DNA from 2 places in the Macrococcus sp. GL_134 genome. Region 1 is predicted to be linked to the other one. Evidence: a T-box and tRNA genes for the amino acid it is inferred to sense, from the RefSeq annotation. Region 1 holds a T-box; the other holds one or more tRNA genes.
The links. A T-box is a leader RNA that pairs with one kind of tRNA and senses whether it is charged. The one in region 1 lies ahead of serS (serine--tRNA ligase), so its partner is inferred to be a tRNA-Ser.
Positions count from the first base shown of each region.

Region 2: it has a tRNA-Ser gene. The T-box ahead of serS (serine--tRNA ligase) is inferred to sense a tRNA for this amino acid. The anticodon was not compared.

Region 1 covers NZ_CM174409.1:9,130-19,611, reverse strand. The annotation lists gene AC3IPL_RS00085 (DHH family phosphoesterase) at 1-708, opposite strand, end outside; gene AC3IPL_RS00080 (DUF2232 domain-containing protein) at 728-1,639, opposite strand; gene AC3IPL_RS00075 (YceI family protein) at 1,776-2,291, opposite strand; gene serS (serine--tRNA ligase) at 2,455-3,729, opposite strand; T-box leader at 3,781-3,965, opposite strand; gene AC3IPL_RS00065 (NAD(P)H-hydrate dehydratase) at 4,057-4,869, shown strand; gene budA (acetolactate decarboxylase) at 4,898-5,599, opposite strand; gene alsS (acetolactate synthase AlsS) at 5,610-7,283, opposite strand; gene gyrA (DNA gyrase subunit A) at 7,468-10,044, opposite strand; gene gyrB (DNA topoisomerase (ATP-hydrolyzing) subunit B) at 10,056-10,482, opposite strand, start outside.
Region 2 covers NZ_CM174409.1:1,581,958-1,592,439, reverse strand. The annotation lists gene AC3IPL_RS08320 (glutamate-1-semialdehyde 2,1-aminomutase) at 1-188, opposite strand, end outside; gene AC3IPL_RS08315 (peroxiredoxin) at 270-728, shown strand; gene AC3IPL_RS08310 (NAD(P)-dependent oxidoreductase) at 706-1,647, shown strand; gene perR (peroxide-responsive transcriptional repressor PerR) at 1,723-2,178, shown strand; gene AC3IPL_RS08300 (DUF2614 family zinc ribbon-containing protein) at 2,217-2,615, opposite strand; rRNA gene AC3IPL_RS08295 (16S ribosomal RNA) at 3,134-4,688, shown strand; rRNA gene AC3IPL_RS08290 (23S ribosomal RNA) at 4,909-7,833, shown strand; rRNA gene rrf (5S ribosomal RNA) at 7,953-8,067, shown strand; tRNA gene AC3IPL_RS08280 (tRNA-Val) at 8,079-8,154, shown strand; tRNA gene AC3IPL_RS08275 (tRNA-Thr) at 8,168-8,243, shown strand; tRNA gene AC3IPL_RS08270 (tRNA-Lys) at 8,249-8,324, shown strand; tRNA gene AC3IPL_RS08265 (tRNA-Leu) at 8,334-8,417, shown strand; tRNA gene AC3IPL_RS08260 (tRNA-Gly) at 8,423-8,497, shown strand; tRNA gene AC3IPL_RS08255 (tRNA-Leu) at 8,532-8,620, shown strand; tRNA gene AC3IPL_RS08250 (tRNA-Arg) at 8,626-8,699, shown strand; tRNA gene AC3IPL_RS08245 (tRNA-Pro) at 8,715-8,788, shown strand; tRNA gene AC3IPL_RS08240 (tRNA-Ala) at 8,815-8,890, shown strand; tRNA gene AC3IPL_RS08235 (tRNA-Met) at 8,906-8,979, shown strand; tRNA gene AC3IPL_RS08230 (tRNA-Ile) at 9,009-9,082, shown strand; tRNA gene AC3IPL_RS08225 (tRNA-Ser) at 9,093-9,185, shown strand; tRNA gene AC3IPL_RS08220 (tRNA-Met) at 9,227-9,300, shown strand; tRNA gene AC3IPL_RS08215 (tRNA-Asp) at 9,308-9,383, shown strand; tRNA gene AC3IPL_RS08210 (tRNA-Phe) at 9,389-9,461, shown strand; tRNA gene AC3IPL_RS08205 (tRNA-Thr) at 9,474-9,549, shown strand; tRNA gene AC3IPL_RS08200 (tRNA-Tyr) at 9,557-9,640, shown strand; tRNA gene AC3IPL_RS08195 (tRNA-Trp) at 9,645-9,718, shown strand; tRNA gene AC3IPL_RS08190 (tRNA-His) at 9,721-9,793, shown strand; tRNA gene AC3IPL_RS08185 (tRNA-Gln) at 9,805-9,876, shown strand; tRNA gene AC3IPL_RS08180 (tRNA-Cys) at 9,885-9,958, shown strand; tRNA gene AC3IPL_RS08175 (tRNA-Leu) at 10,249-10,332, shown strand.

The DNA of each region.
Region 1 (10,482 bases):
CAAAATACGATTGTTCAGAAAAATAATGAACTGGTCAGAAGAATAACGTTTCACGAAGACATTGTTTTCTTCAGCCCATGTATTGATTGCTGTCGTCATCATACTGTTCATTTCTGTTCTATTGGCATCACTCATATTCTGCGTAATTTCATCATAGTTATCGAGAAAAATAGTTCCGATGACCGGTTTTGATTCTTCGAACAGTTCATCAGTTTCTACTTTGTCTGTAATATCGAGAAAATAAAGAACATTCGTTTCCTCTCCATAACGCACTTTGAACTTATTATCCTTATACTGTGTCTGCACTTCATCTATACCATTGACTTTCAGTTGATTCAACAGATTAGGAAACACTTCGTTGATTGGATCGCTTAATATGGGACGGTCAATTTTTTCATTGATAAACTGGTTATGCCATTCTACATGACCTGAGTCATCCAGCAGTACTACACCAATAGGAAGTTCTGTCACAGCGAATGACCGGCCTTTATGTACACGTGTGGATAGCTGTTCAAAATAACGTTCATTGCGCTGAATGCCGTTTTTAAGTACAAATACACTTATTCCAATGATTGCTATAATGATGCCGCCTGCAAGCAGTGCCATGACTCGATGAACAATAAATAACAATCCGACGAGAATAAGGGCAGCAATACACATGACTACAAAAGGAATCATTAATGCCTGCCTGTTATATTTACGATTCATCTGGACACCTCACTATTCATTAAAGTTTGATTCTCGCTTTCACGTTGATGATCAAATCAAGCATGCCGAGCAGTTGTGTGATCGGCGCCATAATAAAGGCAAAGATAAACATCAACACATTGATGATGGTTGGGGTACGTTTCACTTTGATAAAGAAACTGATCAATGATATCCCCTGAATAAATATAATCCATTCTAACACATACTGTAAGTTCGTGACTATGCCGAGCAGAATGACATCTTCAGGTGTCAGCAGCAGCTTAATCAGTACAGCAATCACATAAAGATACAATACACTTTTTGGTACACGCCAGAAATAAAGCGGTCTAAAGTTAGGTGCAGCCACTTTGAATTTTCTAAGAATCGGCATTGCAATCAATAGACTGATGAGGCTCAGCAGGAAGATGAGAAGCACGATAAGTCCTGGAACTTGCAGCTGCATTTGGTCGAGTGCAGTGAAGAATAAATTAATGTTTTCCTGGGAAATGTTTTCTTTACCGAGTTCCGCTTCCACTAATGCCATATAAGAATCTTTGACATCGGCGAACCATTCCTTTGTCGTCGGCAGTAATTCCATCAACTGCATGAATATAATGGAAATTAAAGCATAAAAGCTGAGAAGCACTGTCAGCGCAAACAGCATATATTCTTTTGATGCTCTTGATTGGAGCAGCAGCCCGATTAAATAGCTCGAAAGAAGCACACCGATCATCACCTGCAATGCAAATAGATTAAGGAATATCAATGAAATGATGAGTACAATACCACTCATCACATAAAAACCGTGTTTGTCCTTATAACATAGATAAACACCGGGAATCAATAGAAATGGGGCAGTAATGAGAATCAGTGCAGGTACTGCATGTATCAATAAAGTAACAACCAGCATAACGGCACTTATAATTGACGTTTTTATTAAATCCAATTTCAAATCTAAACACTCTTTCTCATTTAATTTTCATAACGTTTCTATTTTACAACTTATAAGCCAATAGCTCAATGTAAGTTAATTGAACGACAAAAAACACACTGCCTTAATGTGGCAGTGTGTTTTGTCGTTCGATTAATTATTCTGCGATAGCAAGCTCAATACCTGCTTCAAATTTAACTTCTTTACCAACCATTACGCCGCCTGATTCAAGCGCTTGGTTCCAAGTGATGCCGTATTTTTCACGGTTAATGCTGCCAGTTATGATGAAACCAGTCACTGCGCTGCCGTTCATTGGATCTTTTTGAATGCCGTTGTATTCAAGATTAAATGTTTCAACATTGGTTACATCTTTGATAGTTAATTCACCCGTAATAGATGTTTCAGATACAGATGTAGACACGAATGTGATTTCTGGGTATTGTTCAATATCAAAGAAATCAGCTGATTTTAAGTGACCATCGCGGTCGCCGTTGTTAGTATCGATAGAGTCTACTTTGACTGATGCTTTCACTTGAATAGTAGATAAGTCGTTGATGTCACCAGTTGCTTGAACATCGTAATCAGTGAATTCACCTTTCACTTTTGAAACCATTAAATGTTTCACTGAGAATTCGATTGAGCTGTGGTTTTGATCTAAATTAAATTGTGTCATTGTCTAATAACCTCTTTCATTTTTAAGTTTTATTATGCTTGGTGCTTATTATATAATTAATATATCAGATATAATTATTATAGTCAATATAAATATTATATTAATTTCGAATTAATATTCTTTACATAAAAACGGGACGCTGATATCAGCGTCCCTTGCATTACTATTTAATTATTGTCTGTCCGCCCATATAAGGTACTAATGCTTCTGGTACCGTGATTGTGCCATCTGCATTCTGATAGTTCTCGACGACTGCTGCAAATGTACGGCCGACAGCAAGACCTGATCCATTTAATGTGTGCACATATTCCGTCTTGCTGTTTTTGTCGCGTTTAAAGCGAATATTAGCTCGTCTTGCCTGGAAGTCAGTCATATTTGAACAAGAGCTGATTTCTTTGTAGGCATTATAGCTCGGCAGCCATACTTCGATATCATACGTTTTTGCAGAACCAAATCCAATGTCTCCAGCACATAATTGAATCGTGCGGTACGGAATATTCAACGTCTGAAGGACTTTTTCAGCGTGCGCTGTCATTTCTTCAAGTGCCGCAAAAGAATTTTCAGGCATTTCAAAGCGGACCATTTCGACTTTGTTGAATTGATGCATGCGGATTAATCCACGTGTATCACGGCCTGCTGAACCAGCTTCTGAACGGAAGCATGCTGTTTGTGCAGTGAACTTCACAGGAAATAATTCCGCATTTATAATTTCATCACGGTAATAGTTGGTCAATGGTACTTCAGAAGTAGGTATCGTGTAAAATCCTTCTTTTTCTACTTTGAATAAATCTTCTTCGAACTTAGGCAGCTGACCTGTACCGAACATAGATGCTGCATTCACCAGCTGAGGAGTCACCATCTCCTGGTAGCCGTGCTGCATTGTGTGCATATCAACCATGAAATTCATTAAGGCACGTTCCAGTCTTGCACCGTCCTTTGTCAGGAATGCAAAGCGCGCACCCGATACTTTAGCTGCTCGTTCAAAATCAGCCATGTGCAGATCATCCACGATATCCCAGTGAGGCTTCGCATCAAAATCGAACTGTCGAGGTTCACCCCACTTACGGATTTCTACATTATCATCTTCATCCTTACCCGCGGGTGTTTCATCGCTGACTAAGTTTGGCAGGCTGACTAACTGATCATGCAGTGCAGTTCTTACTTCATTCAACTTGCTGTCGATGGCTTTTATATCTTCACCGACTTGACGCATTTCTAATATAGCGTCATCCGCATTTTCTTTATTGCGCTTTTTCTGTGCAATGGCTTCACTTGCTTTGTTACGCTGTGCTTTCAATTCCTCAGTCTGAACAGTCAGTTGACGTGACTCGTTGTCCAGTTCAAGAATGGTATCAACGACCGATGAATCAATTCCACGCATTGCTAATTTCTGTTTGACGAAGTCAGACTCTGTTCTGAATAATTTAATATCTAACATAATGATGCCTCCTATTTGATATTTGGGTACAAAAAAATACCATATCCCTATAACAGGGACGTGGTATTTACGCGTTGCCACCCTCATTAACAGCCTAAGCTGTTCACTCCATTAACATAACGGTTAGACCGATTACCCGATAACTCTGGATAGATTTCATTTCCTGTATCCATCAGTTCTCACCGGCCACTGACTCTCTTTAAGATACGTTAGAAATTACTTATTCCAAGGTAATAGACTATTTAATTAACCTTATCTTATCAAATGAACTTTAGATGTGCAACTGAATCTGTTAGACTATGTGTATTCATAACAAAGGAGACAATCATGGAAACTATTTCACAGATTACTATTCCGAAGAGAAAGAGTGAATCACATAAAGGCGATTACGGCCGTATTTTGTTGATCGGCGGCAATCAGAATATGGGTGGTTCCATTATGTTGAGTGCCCGTGCATGTGTCTACAGTGGTGGAGGATTAACGACAGTCGTGACCCATCAGACGAACCATACTGCGCTTCATTCACGCTGCCCGGAAGCAATGGTCAGTGATTTATCAGATATTAAGCGTATCAGCAAACTCGTTGCAGAAGCAGATTGTATTTTAATCGGTCCAGGACTTGGACTCGATTTTCAAGGCAATAATACGCTGACGTTTCTATTCCAGCATATCAATAACGATCAGACCGTCATCATAGATGGAGATGCGATTACTATTTTAAGTAAGTTGAAACACCCGCTGCCGAACGCTAATGTCATCTTCACACCTCACCAAATGGAGTGGGAACGATTAAGCGGTATTAAGATAGAAGATCAGACGCCGGAACGAAACAGAGCTGCTGCCGAAGAACTCGGAGCTCAAGTGGTATTGAAGAAACATCATACTGAACTGTATTTGAATTCAGGTAATTACCGCATTGAAAAAGGAAACCCGGCCATGGCATCAGGAGGCATGGGAGATACACTGGCAGGGATACTGGCAAGTTTCGCGGGGCAGTTTGATATCGAAGACGCGATTAAAAAAGCCGTTTATATTCACAGTAAGATTGGAGACAAACTGGCTAAAGACATGTATGTCATTCCAGCTTCCAAAATAATCGACGAAATTCCTTACATGATGAAGCAACTGGAAGAAGAATAAAAAAACGGAAGCCCAGGCTTCCGTTTTTTTATTCGCTTGCTTCAATATCACTGAGCATATCCGGATCATTCAAATCATTATGACGATAGCGTGGTGTGTCCGGCATCATCATCGTCACTTCATTCATCAAGGCAAGTTCCACTGTCACGTCATCGGTGACAAAATCAAAGACATGACCGCCTGAACGCAGATCATCACTTAAATAATGAACATGGTATCCCGCAACACCGATACCTTGGATGAACCGAGGTGTATAGAAGCCAAAGAGCGTTCCTGTTGTATCTTCAAAATCAAAGTAACCCTGCGTTTTCACTGCTTCTACGAGCTTAGGATACGGCGATTCCTGTTTTTTAGCGGCTCGCGCTTTGATTGTTTTAAATGTTCCAGTCACTTTGACTGCATGGAAACTATTCATCCCTTCAATCGCCTGCAGCATCTCTATATCCAGCTGCTCTTTCGTCAGCGCTTCTGTGATTTTCAGTGTTTTCTGTGATTCAAAGAATGTGACACTCGCAAAAGGCGAGCGTTCGTCTAGTGCGACTTCTCGAATAGTCCCGCTGCTTTCAATGACATAAGCTATTCCTTCCTTGATAAACAGCTCGCCGTTCAAACCTTCAAGTGTTCCGATACCATAGTTCCCATTCTTTAAGACATCGTCAATCGAAAAGACGCCGTCAAACATACCACCAACGAGTGCTCCCATCGTTGAATACTGATAAAGATGATTCATAGCAGCCTCCTTAGTTGGTTTGGTCAGGCAGCAATTGTGCCATTAGTTTTCCGTTATTGCTGTAATCCACCGGAATATCAACGATAACAGGGCCTTCTTCCTGTATCGCCTGTTGCAGCACAGCTTCCAGCTCATGAGGTGCAGTCACTCGGTAACCTTTAGCTCCCATCGATTCAGCATATTTCACAAAATCAACCGGGCCTAAACCAACTGCTGCCTCTTTACCATATTTGCTGATCTGCTGAAATTTAACCATATCGTAAGAACCATCGTTCCAGATCAGCTGAACAATCGGTGCTTTAAGTCTGACAGCCGTTTCAAGTTCCTGTCCTGAAAACAGGAATCCACCATCGCCAGCCATAGAGATGACTTTCTTTCCAGGTCTAACAAGAGCAGCTGCGATAGCCCACGGGAGTGCAACCCCTAATGTCTGCATCCCATTTGAGAACAGTAGATGTCTCGGCGCATAACTTCTGAAATAACGCGCCATATAAATATACAGAGAACCGACGTCTACCGTTACTGTCACGTCATCATCAATTAAATCACGAATCGTCTTAATTAAATGTTTTGGATTGACTCTGTCATTCTCCAAATAATTTTCAGGAAGATGCATCTTGTCTTCCAACTGCTGTCTAATCATGTTTAAAAATGCTGTTTCTTCTTCTCCAATGACGATATCGCCTTCATTTAATTTCTCATTGATACGTTGAATCGTCAGTGGTGTATTACCAATCAGCTCAGTGACCGGTGCATAATGATTATCAATATCACTTTGTACTTCATCAATGTGAACTACATTTTTATCATTTTCTTCATTCCAGATGAACGGATCATATTCAATAGGGTCATAACCAATCGTAATGATAAGGTCGGATTGTTTTAATAGTTCATCACCCGGCTGATTACGGAACAAACCGATACGTCCGTAGAAAGTATGTTCTAGTTCTCGGGAAATAATTCCTGACCCTTGGAATGTTTCGACAACCGGAATTTCATTCTTGCTCAGCAGCGTGCGAATGGCATTCGTATTTTCTTCAGAAGAAGCACGCATACCAAGTAACAACACCGGCAGTTTCGCTGCTTTTAATTTGTCTACCAGTTCATCGATTTCAAATGAAGGTGCAGGTCCATAGACAGGAGGCTCCTTCACTTGAATCGCTTCAACAATCACCTGATCATCGGAAATAACATCCTGCGGAATACTGACAAAGCTTGCACCTTTACGTCCCTCAACACTTGCACGAAAGGCGTTAGTCACTGCTTCTGAAATACTTGAAGCATCTTGCACTTCCACTGAATATTTCGATACATGTTTCATCAGTGCTGCATTGTCTAATGATTGGTGCGTCCGTTTCAAGCTGTCCTGACGGCGTACATTGCCCCCAATAGCGACAACTGGGTCACTTTCAGAGTTAGCGGTTACCATACCAGTCACAAGATTAGTGACACCTGGGCCGCTTGTTACAAGTGCTACACCTGGTTTCCCAGTCAATCGGCCAATACCTTGAGCAATTAACGTCGCATTTTGTTCATGTCGACAGACGATGACTTCTGGTCCATGTTCTTCCAGTACATCGAATGCTTTATCGATTTTCGCACCTGGAATACCAAAAACATACTCCACTCCATGATTAATCAGCGTATCTACAAATAAATCTCCGCCCGTTTTTTTCAAACTTATCGCATCCTTATTAAGATTTTCATTTCAATGGTATGCTTAATTACTTGTCATTTCAACTCATTTGTTTATTACCAATCTAGTAAAGATAAGTTTTCATTAATTATTTTCATAGTTAAAATCATTATTTGATATTCAAAAAGGCACTGGAGGTCCAGTGCCTGATAGTAATTATTTTTTAAAATTTCTACTGATCTTCTTTCAGATTCTCCATCGATTCAACATCTTCACTGTCTTCGAAGATATCTTCTGTATCTTCAATAGTGTTATCTGCATCGATTGTTCCTACTAAATGACCATCTTCTTCTTCAATGATCTCTTGTTCATCATCTTTATCGACTTTTGCAACGGTTGCCACATGCTGCCCTTCATCTAAGCGGATCAATTTCACACCTTGTGCACTACGTCCGTTTTGAGAAATATCGCTGACTTCAAGTCGGATAATGACCCCTTGATTGGTCACGACCATGAGATCTTCTTCACCAGTGACTGTAGAGATGTAAACTAAATCACCATTTTTCTCAGTGATGGTAGCTGTTTTGATTCCTTTACCACCACGGTTTGAAATACGATAGTCACTTTCCTTCGTCCGTTTTCCGTAACCTTTTTCAGTGACAATCAATACTTCATGCTCATCATTTGAATTGATGACATCTAGACCGATGACTTCATCAGTTTCACGCAGCGATATCCCTTTGACCCCTGCTGCTGTCCGACCGAGTGGACGCAATGTCTGCTCTTCAAAACGAATAAGAGAGGCATTTTTTGTACCGATGATCAATTGCTTCGATCCATCTGTCAACCGTACGGCAATCAATTCATCGTCTTCACGGAAGCTGATGGCAATTTTACCGTTTTTATTGATTCGTGCAAAGTTAGAAAGACTTGAACGTTTGACGAGACCTTTTTTAGTAGCAAAGATAATAAAGGCATCTTCGCGCTCTAAGTCTTTAACGGCAATCATCGTACTGATGGTCTCATCTTTCTCAAGAGCCAGTGCATTGACGATTGGAATTCCTTTCGACTGGCGGGACAGCTCAGGTATTTCGTAACCTTTTAACTTGTACACACGGCCTTTATTCGTAAAGAATAGAACATTATCATGTGTAGATGTCGTGACAATCTGACTCACGAAGTCATCTTCAATAGTGTTCATTCCTTGTACACCGCGACCACCACGGTGCTGTGACCGGTAAGTCGATACAGGAAGCCGTTTAATATAATTATTATGACTTAGTGTGATGACGATATGTTCTTCTGGAATTAAATCTTCATCTTCCAGCTGGTCGAAGCCACTCATTGTAATTTCTGTTCTTCTGTCATCACCAAATCTACTTTTGATTTCTGTCAGTTCTTCACGGATGATGTCAAGAATACGTTCTTCATCAGCAAGAATGGCTTTTAATTCATCGATATAAGCGCTTAATTCCTGATATTCTGCTTCAATCTTATCGCGTTCAAGACCTGTCAGACGACGGAGACGCATGTCCAGAATCGCCTGTGCTTGACGTTCTGACAAACTGTAGTTTGACTGCAGACTATTCATTGCCTGCTGATCAGTTTCAGAAGAACGAATCAATGCGATAATTTCATCGATGTGGTCCAGTGCAATGCGCAGACCTTCCAGCAGATGCGCACGGTCTTCTGCCTTCTTCAAGTTGTAAATGGTACGACGACGAATGACTACTTTTTGATGTTCAAGATAGTAGTAAAGCATCTGTTTTAAGTTGAGCACTCTCGGTTTACCGTCAACAAGTGACAGCATATTCATACCAAATGATGTCTGCAGCGGTGTCAGTTTATACAAGTTATTTAAGATGACATTGGCATTCGCGTCACGACGCACATCCATGACGATACGGACGCCTTCTTTCAGACTTGTTTCATCACGTAAGTCCGTGATACCATCCACTTTCTTGTCGCGGACCAATTCAGCAATTTTCTCAACGAGCTTCGCTTTGTTGACCTGATAAGGAATTTCAGTGACAATAATCGTTTCTTTGCCGTTTGGACGTGTTTCAATCAGCGTTTTTGCACGCATCATCACAGAGCCACGACCCGTTTCATAAGCACGGCGGATCCCACTGCGACCTAAGATCAGTCCTGACGTCGGAAAGTCCGGCCCATGAATATGATCCATCAGCTCTGATACAGTGATGTCAGCATTATGACTCAGTGCCAGCACACCATCGATCACTTCATTCAAGTTATGCGGCGGAATATTCGTCGCCATCCCTACCGCAATCCCTGAAGCACCGTTGACAAGCAAATTAGGGAAACGCGCAGGAAGTACTACCGGCTCACGTTCATTGCCATCATAGTTATCAGCAAAATCAATCGTATCTTTGTTAATATCACGCATCAATTCCATCGCAATTTTTGACATACGGGCTTCTGTATAACGCATCGCTGCCGCGCCGTCGCCATCCATTGAACCGAAGTTACCTTGACCATCCACCAGCGGATAGCGGTAACTGAAATCTTGTGCCATACGGACCATCGCCTCGTATATCGATGAGTCTCCATGCGGGTGATATTTACCCATGACGTCACCGACGATACGTGCGGATTTTTTGTATGGCTTATCAGATGTCATTCCTTGATCGTTCATACCGTATAAAATACGGCGGTGAACCGGCTTCATTCCATCTCTGACGTCAGGAAGCGCCCGTGATACGATAACGCTCATTGCGTAATCAAGGAATGATTCACGCATTTCTGTACTGATATTCCTATCTTTTAATCGTTCTGTATTCTCTGCCATCAAGGCGCCTCCTATACATCTAATGTCGCGTATTCAGCATTTTCCTCGATAAAATGACGACGGTGTTCTACTACATCACCCATCAGCATTTCAAAGGTTTCGTCTGCTTCAATTGCATCTGTCAATGTGACTTGCAGCATGCTTCTGTTTTCCGGATTCATCGTTGTTTCCCAAAGCTGATCAGCATTCATTTCACCCAGCCCTTTGTAACGTGCGAGCTGAATCTTCGGTGTCGGACTTAATTCTGTTCTCAAAATATCTAGTTCACGGTCATTATAGACATAATATACTTTTTTGCCTTGTTCCACTTTGTATAACGGTGGCTGAGCGATATATATGTAACCCGCTTCAATTAATGGCCGCATGAAACGATAGAAGAACGTCAATAATAACGCACGAATATGTGCACCATCGACATCGGCATCTGTCATAATGACA
Region 2 (10,482 bases), 460 kb from region 1:
CCATAAGCTGCTAAATAATCGATGTATTGATTACCGTCGACGTCATAGAAGTAAGCACCGTCGCCGCGTTCCATAACGACTGGAGCGCCGCCGCCGACCGCTTTGTAGGACCGGGAAGGTGAATTGACACCGCCGAGAATATAGCGGTCTGCTTCTTTTTGGATACGTTCTGATTCAGTAAATTTCATTTAATAACCTCTTTTGCTTAATATTTTACATCACTTATCGTAACATAAATATCATAAAACTTTGAGCAGGAGGAATAGTTGATGAAAATGCCGGCATTTCAATTAGTTAATCAGCACGGACAGCAGGTGACTGAAGCGGATCTGCTTGATCAAGTGACCATTCTATATTTCTATCCAAGAGATAATACGCCTACATGTACAACTCAGGCTGTTGATTTCACTGAAAATATGGAGCAGTTCACTAAGAAGGGTATTCAAGTTTACGGGGTCAGTGGTGATAGCATGAAAAAGCATCAGAACTTTATCAACAAATATAGCGTCGGATTTGATTTATTGGTCGATGAAGCGTTTAAGTTATCAGAACAGCTGGGTATTTATCAATTAAAGAAGAGTTTTGGCAAAGAAGCGATGGGCATTGTGCGTACGACTTTAATCATCGGTCCGGATCTTGAAATCCTTAAACGCTTTGATAAAGTGAATGTCAAACAGCAGATGGAAGATATATGGGGGTTCATTGATGAAAATCATATCAACGGTTAATTTAAAGACACTATTGGATGATTTAAAAAGTGAGTTCAGTGACCATGACTGGATTGAGCGGTCGTCACTTGATGATTTGACAGAGGATGATCTTAAAACAGTTGAAGTATTGATTGCTTATGATTCTGAGCTTGACGTCACTCAGATGCCGAAACTTAAGTGGCTTGTCTGGTATGCAGCAGGTGTCAATCGACTGCAGTTACAGTATATGAAAGAACATGGAATCATCTTGACCAACGCGAAAGGTATTCATAAAATCCAAATCGCGGAGTTCATCTTTGCTTATATTATGGCGGACTATAAACATCTTGATGAGTTTCATGAGCTGCAGCAAACGCGTGGTTACAAGACTAATATTAGAACGACTGAACTGTTTGAATCGGTGATCTGTTTCCTTGGTACAGGAGAGATTGCTGTACGTGCAGCTCGTCTCGCACAAGCATTCGGCATGAAAACTATTGGAATCAATACAGATGGAAGAAGTATTGAGCACTTTGATAAGACTGTGCAGCTTGCTGACAGAGAGACAACTTTCCGTGAAGCGGATATTATCGTCAACGTACTGCCTGAAACTGAACAAACGACCGAGCTGTTGACCATGGATGATTTTAAGGCAATGGGTGATAGTGCGCTGTTCATCAATGTCGGACGTGGAACAGTGGTCAATGAGTCAGTGCTTATCGCAGCATTAACAAACAGAGTGATAAGAAAAGCCGCGCTTGACGTATATTATGATGAACCGCTCGATTCTTCCCATCCGCTATATGAACTGGACAATGTTATAATGACGCCGCATATTACCGGATTGAGCAGAAGGTATAATGAACGTGCTACTGAAATATTGAAGCAGAATATGAGGATGGGTATTGATAACAGCAATAAATTTGTCAATCTTGTAGATTATGATAAAGGTTACTGACCTCTACATTGACAGCATTTGTCTATAACGAGTATCATATAAGTAAATAATTATAAGTAGAAAGAAGGTGCGGGTATGGCGGTTACAAGAGTTTCACTGGAAACTAAACTGCAGGAAGCCGTGCAGCAGCTTCGGGACAGTGGCGTAAGAATTACCCCGCAGAGACAGGCCATACTGACTTACTTAATCGAAGCGGACAGCCATCCGACAGCAGATGAAATCTATAAGGCGTTATCTCCACAATATCCTACGATGAGTGTAGCGACGGTTTATAATAACTTGAAAGTATTCAAAGAGAGTGATCTGGTTAAAGAACTGACATATGGTGATTCTGCCAGTCGCTATGACTTTGACTCACATAATCATTACCATATCATCTGCAGCGAATGCGGGAAAATCAATGATTTTCAATATCCGAAACTAGATGAAGTAGAGAATATAGCGGAGCACATCACGAACTTCAATGTCACCCACCATCGGATGGAGATTTACGGCATCTGCCCGGAATGCCAGCAGAAAGCTGACCATTAACGAATAAAAGACATCCTTCCAATTAGGAAGGATGTCTTTTATTTAGTCTCTCGCGGTTGTTCAAGTTTTTTACTTTTACGTTTATTATTATAATCCTCATCAAATGCTTTACCAGCCAACGATGGATCAAGTGTAAGTGGTTCATTGCAACGTGCACAAATATCAGCACGACCGAGCATTTTAGTATATTGATTACAGTTAGGACATTGGACGGTAATTGCACGAGTAGATAACATACCGATCCAGAAGTAAACGATAAAACTTAAAATGAAAGCTAATGTTCCGATCAGCAGGAATAACGAGAATAAGAGCTGGCTTTTAGTGAAGTAGAATAGAACAACACCTAAATACATGACAAACATCGCAATGAAAATGAGACTAAGTGCCCATGTTCTTATACGATTGATTTTACTTGCTGGCTTTTTGCCGAATTTCAAATGATCATCTCCTAGATTGTTTACTGCATGAATTATATCACAACATCTCCTATAGAATGAACTGAACAAAATCGATTAGTTCCTGTAATGCTGCATACTGAATATAGCTGAACAAGTTTTTAATAAAAAGTTGATAAAAACTGTTGACTCATCCAATTCATCTTGTTAAGATATAAAAGTCGCTGAAAACAGCAGACAAACATCGCAGCAGCTTGAAAAATTAAATTATCAAAAGTGTAAAAAAGACGCTTGTCTTTAACGAAAAAAGCGAGTAAAATTTTTTATGCAAGACGGAACAAAACACAATCGAGCAGCTAACGCTTAAGTGTAAAACTTCCTAAAGAAAAAGCTTGATTCACAAGAAGATAGCTGATATAATTTAATCTTGTAACAGCGAAAAATGAACATTGAAAACTGAATGACAATATGTCAACGTTAATTCCAATAATTTGAGTACTTTAAGTACTTGCTGAAGAGTGATTGGCTCAACCAATTAAAGAGCTTTTATCAAACAAACTATTATGGAGAGTTTGATCCTGGCTCAGGATGAACGCTGGCGGCGTGCCTAATACATGCAAGTCGAGCGGACAGACAGGAGTGCTTGCACTCCTTGAAGTCAGCGGCGGACGGGTGAGTAACACGTGGGTAACCTACCTATAAGACTGGGATAACTTCGGGAAACCGGAGCTAATACCGGATAATATGTTTCACCTCATGGTGAAACAGTGAAAGACGGTTTCGGCTGTCACTTATAGATGGACCTGCGGCGCATTAGCTAGTTGGTGAGGTAACGGCTCACAAAGGCGACGATGCGTAGCCGACCTGAGAGGGTGATCGGCCACACTGGGACTGAGACACGGCCCAGACTCCTACGGGAGGCAGCAGTAGGGAATCTTCCGCAATGGACGAAAGTCTGACGGAGCAACGCCGCGTGAGTGAAGAAGGTTTTCGGATCGTAAAACTCTGTTGTAAGGGAAGAACAAGTACGTTAGTAACTGAACGTACCTTGACGGTACCTTACCAGAAAGCCACGGCTAACTACGTGCCAGCAGCCGCGGTAATACGTAGGTGGCAAGCGTTATCCGGAATTATTGGGCGTAAAGCGCGCGTAGGCGGTCTCTTAAGTCTGATGTGAAAGCCCCCGGCTCAACCGGGGAGGGTCATTGGAAACTGGGAGACTTGAGTGCAGAAGAGGAGAGTGGAATTCCATGTGTAGCGGTGAAATGCGCAGAGATATGGAGGAACACCAGTGGCGAAGGCGGCTCTCTGGTCTGTAACTGACGCTGAGGTGCGAAAGCGTGGGGATCAAACAGGATTAGATACCCTGGTAGTCCACGCCGTAAACGATGAGTGCTAAGTGTTGGGGGGTTTCCGCCCCTCAGTGCTGCAGCTAACGCATTAAGCACTCCGCCTGGGGAGTACGGTCGCAAGACTGAAACTCAAAGGAATTGACGGGGACCCGCACAAGCGGTGGAGCATGTGGTTTAATTCGAAGCAACGCGAAGAACCTTACCAAATCTTGACATCCTCTGACAACTCTGGAGACAGAGCGTTCCCCTTCGGGGGACAGAGTGACAGGTGGTGCATGGTTGTCGTCAGCTCGTGTCGTGAGATGTTGGGTTAAGTCCCGCAACGAGCGCAACCCTTATCTTTAGTTGCCATCATTCAGTTGGGCACTCTAGAGAGACTGCCGGTGACAAACCGGAGGAAGGTGGGGATGACGTCAAATCATCATGCCCCTTATGATTTGGGCTACACACGTGCTACAATGGATGGTACAAAGGGCAGCAAAACCGCGAGGTCAAGCCAATCCCATAAAACCGTTCTCAGTTCGGATTGTAGTCTGCAACTCGACTACATGAAGCTGGAATCGCTAGTAATCGTAGATCAGCATGCTACGGTGAATACGTTCCCGGGTCTTGTACACACCGCCCGTCACACCACGAGAGTTTGTAACACCCGAAGCCGGTGGAGTAACCTTTTAGGAGCTAGCCGTCGAAGGTGGGACAGATGATTGGGGTGAAGTCGTAACAAGGTAGCCGTATCGGAAGGTGCGGCTGGATCACCTCCTTTCTAAGGATTATACGGAAAAGGAATCCATGAGATTCCTTCGGAATTGACGCTGACATATTGTATTCAGTTTTGAATGTTTATACATTCAGAATGTACCTTGAAAACTAGATAAGCAATGAAGAAGAAAAAAGATTTTACCAAGCAATACCGAGTGAGTTCATTTTATGAATTCTTGAAATCGCGCGTCTGCATTCATGCAGACATCACATTATTAATAACAGATTAAGTTATTAAGGGCGCACGGTGGATGCCTTGGCACTAGAAGCCGATGAAGGACGTTACTAACGACGATATGCTCTGGGGAGCTGTAAGTAAGCTTTGATCCAGAGATTTCCGAATGGGGAAACCCAGCATGAGTCATGTCATGTTATCCATATGTGAATACATAGCATATGAGAAGGCACACCCGGAGAACTGAAACATCTAAGTACCCGGAGGAAGAGAAAGAAAACTCGATTCCCTGAGTAGCGGCGAGCGAAACGGGAAGAGCCCAAACCAGAGTGCTTGCACTCTGGGGTTGTAGGACACTCAATACGGAGTTACAAAGGAACAGTTTAGACGAATGATTTTGGAACAATCAACCAGAGAAGGTAAAGGTCCTGTAGTCGAAAAGCTGTTCCCTCCTGAGTGGATCCTGAGTACGGCGGAACACGTGGAATTCCGTCGGAATCCGGGAGGACCATCTCCCAAGGCTAAATACTCTCTAGTGACCGATAGTGAACCAGTACCGTGAGGGAAAGGTGAAAAGCACCCCGGAAGGGGAGTGAAATAGAACCTGAAACCGTGTGCTTACAAGTAGTCAGAGCCCGTTAATGGGTGATGGCGTGCCTTTTGTAGAATGATCCGGCGAGTTACGATTTGATGCAAGGTTAAGCAGTGAATGCGGAGCCGCAGCGAAAGCGAGTCTGAACAGGGCGAATGAGTATCAGGTCGTAGACCCGAAACCAGGTGATCTACCCATGTCCAGGTTGAAGTTCAGGTAACACTGAATGGAGGACCGAACCGACTTACGTTGAAAAGTGAGCGGATGAGGTGTGGGTAGCGGAGAAATTCCAATCGAACCTGGAGATAGCTGGTTCTCTCCGAAATAGCTTTAGGGCTAGCCTCGCATGATGATTACTGGAGGTAGAGCACTGTTTGGACTAGGGGCCCCCCTCGGGTTACCGAATTCAGACAAACTCCGAATGCCAGATAATTTAATGCGGGAGTCAGACTGCGGGTGATAAGGTCCGTAGTCGAGAGGGAAACAGCCCAGACCACCAGCTAAGGTCCCAAAATATATGTTAAGTGGAAAAGGATGTGGCGTTGCCCAGACAACTAGGATGTTGGCTTAGAAGCAGCCATCATTTAAAGAGTGCGTAATAGCTCACTAGTCGAGTGACGCTGCGCCGAAAATGTACCGGGGCTAAACATATTACCGAAGCTGTGGATTGTCCTTACGGACAATGGTAGGAGAGCGTTCCAAGGGCGTCGAAGCATGACCGCAAGGACATGTGGAGCGCTTGGAAGTGAGAATGCCGGAGTGAGTAGCGAAAGACGGGTGAGAATCCCGTCCACCGATTGACTAAGGTTTCCAGAGGAAGGCTCGTCCGCTCTGGGTTAGTCGGGACCTAAGCCGAGGCCGACAGGCGTAGGCGATGGATAACAGGTAGATATTCCTGTACCACCTAAGATTGTTTGAACGATGGGGGGACGCAGAAGGATAGGCGATCGTACTGTTGGTTATGTACGTCCAAGCATCAAGACTGAGCATCAGGCAAATCCGGTGCTCATCAAGGTTGAGATGTGACGGGGAGCGAAATTATAGTAGCGAAGTCGTTGATTTCACACTGCCAAGAAAAGCCTCTAGTTAGAAATTAGGTGCCCGTACCGCAAACCGACACAGGTAGTCAAGATGAGAATTCTAAGGTGAGCGAGCGAACTCTCGTTAAGGAACTCGGCAAAATGACCCCGTAACTTCGGGAGAAGGGGTGCTTTTTAGGGTGCAAGCCCTGAAGAGCCGCAGTGAATAGGCCCAAGCGACTGTTTATCAAAAACACAGGTCTCTGCAAAACCGTAAGGTGACGTATAGGGGCTGACGCCTGCCCGGTGCTGGAAGGTTAAAAGGAGTGGTTAGCATCTGCGAAGCTACGAATTGAAGCCCCAGTAAACGGCGGCCGTAACTATAACGGTCCTAAGGTAGCGAAATTCCTTGTCGGGTAAGTTCCGACCCGCACGAAAGGCGTAACGATTTGGGCACTGTCTCAACGAGAGACTCGGTGAAATCATAGTACCTGTGAAGATGCAGGTTACCCGCGACAGGACGGAAAGACCCCGTGGAGCTTTACTGCAGCCTGATATTGAAATTCGGCACAGCTTGTACAGGATAGGTAGGAGCCTTTGAAGCGTGAGCGCCAGCTTACGTGGAGGCGCTGGTGGGATACTACCCTGGCTGTGTTGACTTTCTAACCCGCACCACTTATCGTGGTGGGAGACAGTGTCAGGCGGGCAGTTTGACTGGGGCGGTCGCCTCCTAAAGAGTAACGGAGGCGCTCAAAGGTTCCCTCAGAATGGTTGGAAATCATTCGCAGAGTGTAAAGGCACAAGGGAGCTTGACTGCGAGACCTACAAGTCGAGCAGGGTCGAAAGACGGACTTAGTGATCCGGTGGTTCCGCATGGAAGGGCCATCGCTCAACGGATAAAAGCTACCCCGGGGATAACAGGCTTATCTCCCCCAAGAGTTCACATCGACGGGGAGGTTTGGCACCTCGATGTCGGCTCATCGCATCCTGGGGCTGTAGTCGGTCCCAAGGGTTGGGCTGTTCGCCCATTAAAGCGGTACGCGAGCTGGGTTCAGAACGTCGTGAGACAGTTCGGTCCCTATCCGTCGTGGGCGTAGGAAATTTGAGAGGAGCTGTCCTTAGTACGAGAGGACCGGGATGGACATACCTCTGGTGTACCAGTTGTCGCGCCAGCGGCATAGCTGGGTAGCTATGTATGGACGGGATAAGTGCTGAAAGCATCTAAGCATGAAGCCCCCCTCAAGATGAGATTTCCCAACTTCGGTTATAAGATCCCTCAAAGATGATGAGGTCAATAGGTTCGAGGTGGAAGCACAGTAATGTGTGGAGCTGACGGATACTAATCGATCGAAGACTTAATCAAATTAAGACAAGCGAAGGCAAGCGGAAAGACAGCGCAGCTGGACAAACAAAGATTATCGGCATTGCCGGTTGAATCTCTTCTTCATGCCTATCTAGTTTTGAGGGTATATTCCCCGTCTGTCTGGTGACGATGGCAGAGAGGTCACACCTGTTCCCATACCGAACACAGAAGTTAAGCTCTCTAGCGCCGATGGTAGTTGGACTGACGTCCCGTGAGAGTAGGACGTTGCCGGGCAGATTTAATATGGAGGATTAGCTCAGCTGGGAGAGCATCTGCCTTACAAGCAGAGGGTCGGCGGTTCGATCCCGTCATCCTCCACCATTTTTATTATTATGCCGGAATAGCTCAACTGGTAGAGCAACTGACTTGTAATCAGTAGGTTGAGGGTTCAAGTCCTTTTTCCGGCACCATGTAAGAGCCATTAGCTCAGTTGGTAGAGCATTTGACTTTTAATCAAAGGGTCAGAGGTTCGAATCCTCTATGGCTCACCATTTAAATATGCGGGTGTGGCGGAACTGGCAGACGCACTAGACTTAGGATCTAGCGCCTACGGCGTGGGGGTTCGACTCCCTTCACCCGCACCATATTTGCGAAAGTAGTTCAGTGGTAGAATACAACCTTGCCAAGGTTGGGGTCGCGGGTTCGAATCCCGTCTTTCGCTCCATTATTATTTTTTTGTCAAAAATCGATAAATATCAGCCGGGGTGGCGGAACTGGCAGACGCACAGGACTTAAAATCCTGCGGTAAGTGATTACCGTACCGGTTCGATTCCGGTCCTCGGCACCATTCATGCGCCCGTAGCTCAATTGGATAGAGCGTTTGACTACGGATCAAAAGGTTAGGGGTTCGACTCCTCTCGGGCGCGCTAATTATTTTGCTACGGGAAGTAGCTCAGCTTGGTAGAGCACTTGGTTTGGGACCAAGGGGTCGCAGGTTCGAATCCTGTCTTCCCGACTTACTTCTTAAGCAACAAATTTTATGGGGGCTTAGCTCAGCTGGGAGAGCGCCTGCTTTGCACGCAGGAGGTCAGCGGTTCGATCCCGCTAGTCTCCACCATAAATAATTTAATACGGCGGCGTAGCTCAGCTGGCTAGAGCGTACGGTTCATACCCGTGAGGTCGGGGGTTCGATCCCCTCTGCCGCCACTAATTTTTAAGTGTAACTTCTGGATTTAGGACCTTTAGCTCAGTTGGTTAGAGCAAACGGCTCATAACCGTTTGGTCGCAGGTTCGAGTCCTGCAAGGTCCACTTATATAATGGAGGAATACCCAAGTCCGGCTGAAGGGATCGGTCTTGAAAACCGACAGGGGCTTAACGGCTCGCGGGGGTTCGAATCCCTCTTCCTCCGCCATTATTTTTTCTTCAGCAAACAGCTTAAATACTTATTATTATCGCGGGATGGAGCAGTCTGGTAGCTCGTCGGGCTCATAACCCGAAGGTCGGTGGTTCAAATCCGCCTCCCGCAATTACAATGGTCCCGTGGTGTAGCGGTTAACATGCCTGCCTGTCACGCAGGAGATCGCCGGTTCGATCCCGGTCGGGACCGCCATGTATGGCTCAGTAGCTCAGTCGGTAGAGCAATGGATTGAAAATCCATGTGTCGGCGGTTCGATTCCGTCCTGAGCCATCTTTTTATTATGCCGGAATAGCTCAACTGGTAGAGCAACTGACTTGTAATCAGTAGGTTGAGGGTTCAAGTCCTTTTTCCGGCACCATTCCTTTGGAGGGGTAGCGAAGTGGCTAAACGCGGCGGACTGTAAATCCGCTCCTTCGGGTTCGGCAGTTCGAATCTGCCCCCCTCCACCATTATAGGGGCATAGTTTAACGGTAGAATAGAGGTCTCCAAAACCTTTGATGTGGGTTCGATTCCTACTGCCCCTGCCATGGCGATTGTGGCGAAGTGGTTAACGCACCGGATTGTGGTTCCGGCATTCGTGGGTTCGATTCCCATCAGTCGCCCTTGTTATTATTGGGGTATAGCCAAGCGGTAAGGCAACGGACTTTGACTCCGTCACTCGTTGGTTCGAATCCAGCTACCCCAGCTTTTTCTGGCGCCATAGCCAAGTGGTAAGGCAGAGGTCTGCAAAACCTTTATCACCGGTTCAAATCCGGTTGGCGCCTCCATTAAATTATATATGCGGGAGTATTTCAACTTTTAGAATACTAACCTTCCTGGTTAGAGATACAGGTGTAAGTCCTGTCTTCCGCTCCATATTTTATTCTGCGGGAGTATTTCAACTTTTAGAATACTAACCTTCCTGGTTAGAGATACAGGTGTAAGTCCTGTCTTCCGCTCCATATTTTATTCTGCGGGAGTATTTCAACTTTTAGAATACGAATCTTCCTGATTCGAGGTATAGGTGTAAGTCCTATCTTCCGCTCCATATTTTATTCAATGATCTTTATAATATTATGCCGGCGTGGCGGAATTGGCAGACGCGCTGGACTCAAAATCCAGTTCCCTCACAGGAGTGCCGGTTCGACCCCGGCCGCCGGTATCTAAAGAATGTAAAAGAATATAGAAAGTGCTCGTGAATCCTTGGATTTACGGGCTTTTTTCTATTTTGATAGAAAAAGAATATAGAAAGATTATCCGGAAGAGTGGACACGATTTGGACACAGCTAACAAATTTCAAGTCCAAAAACGT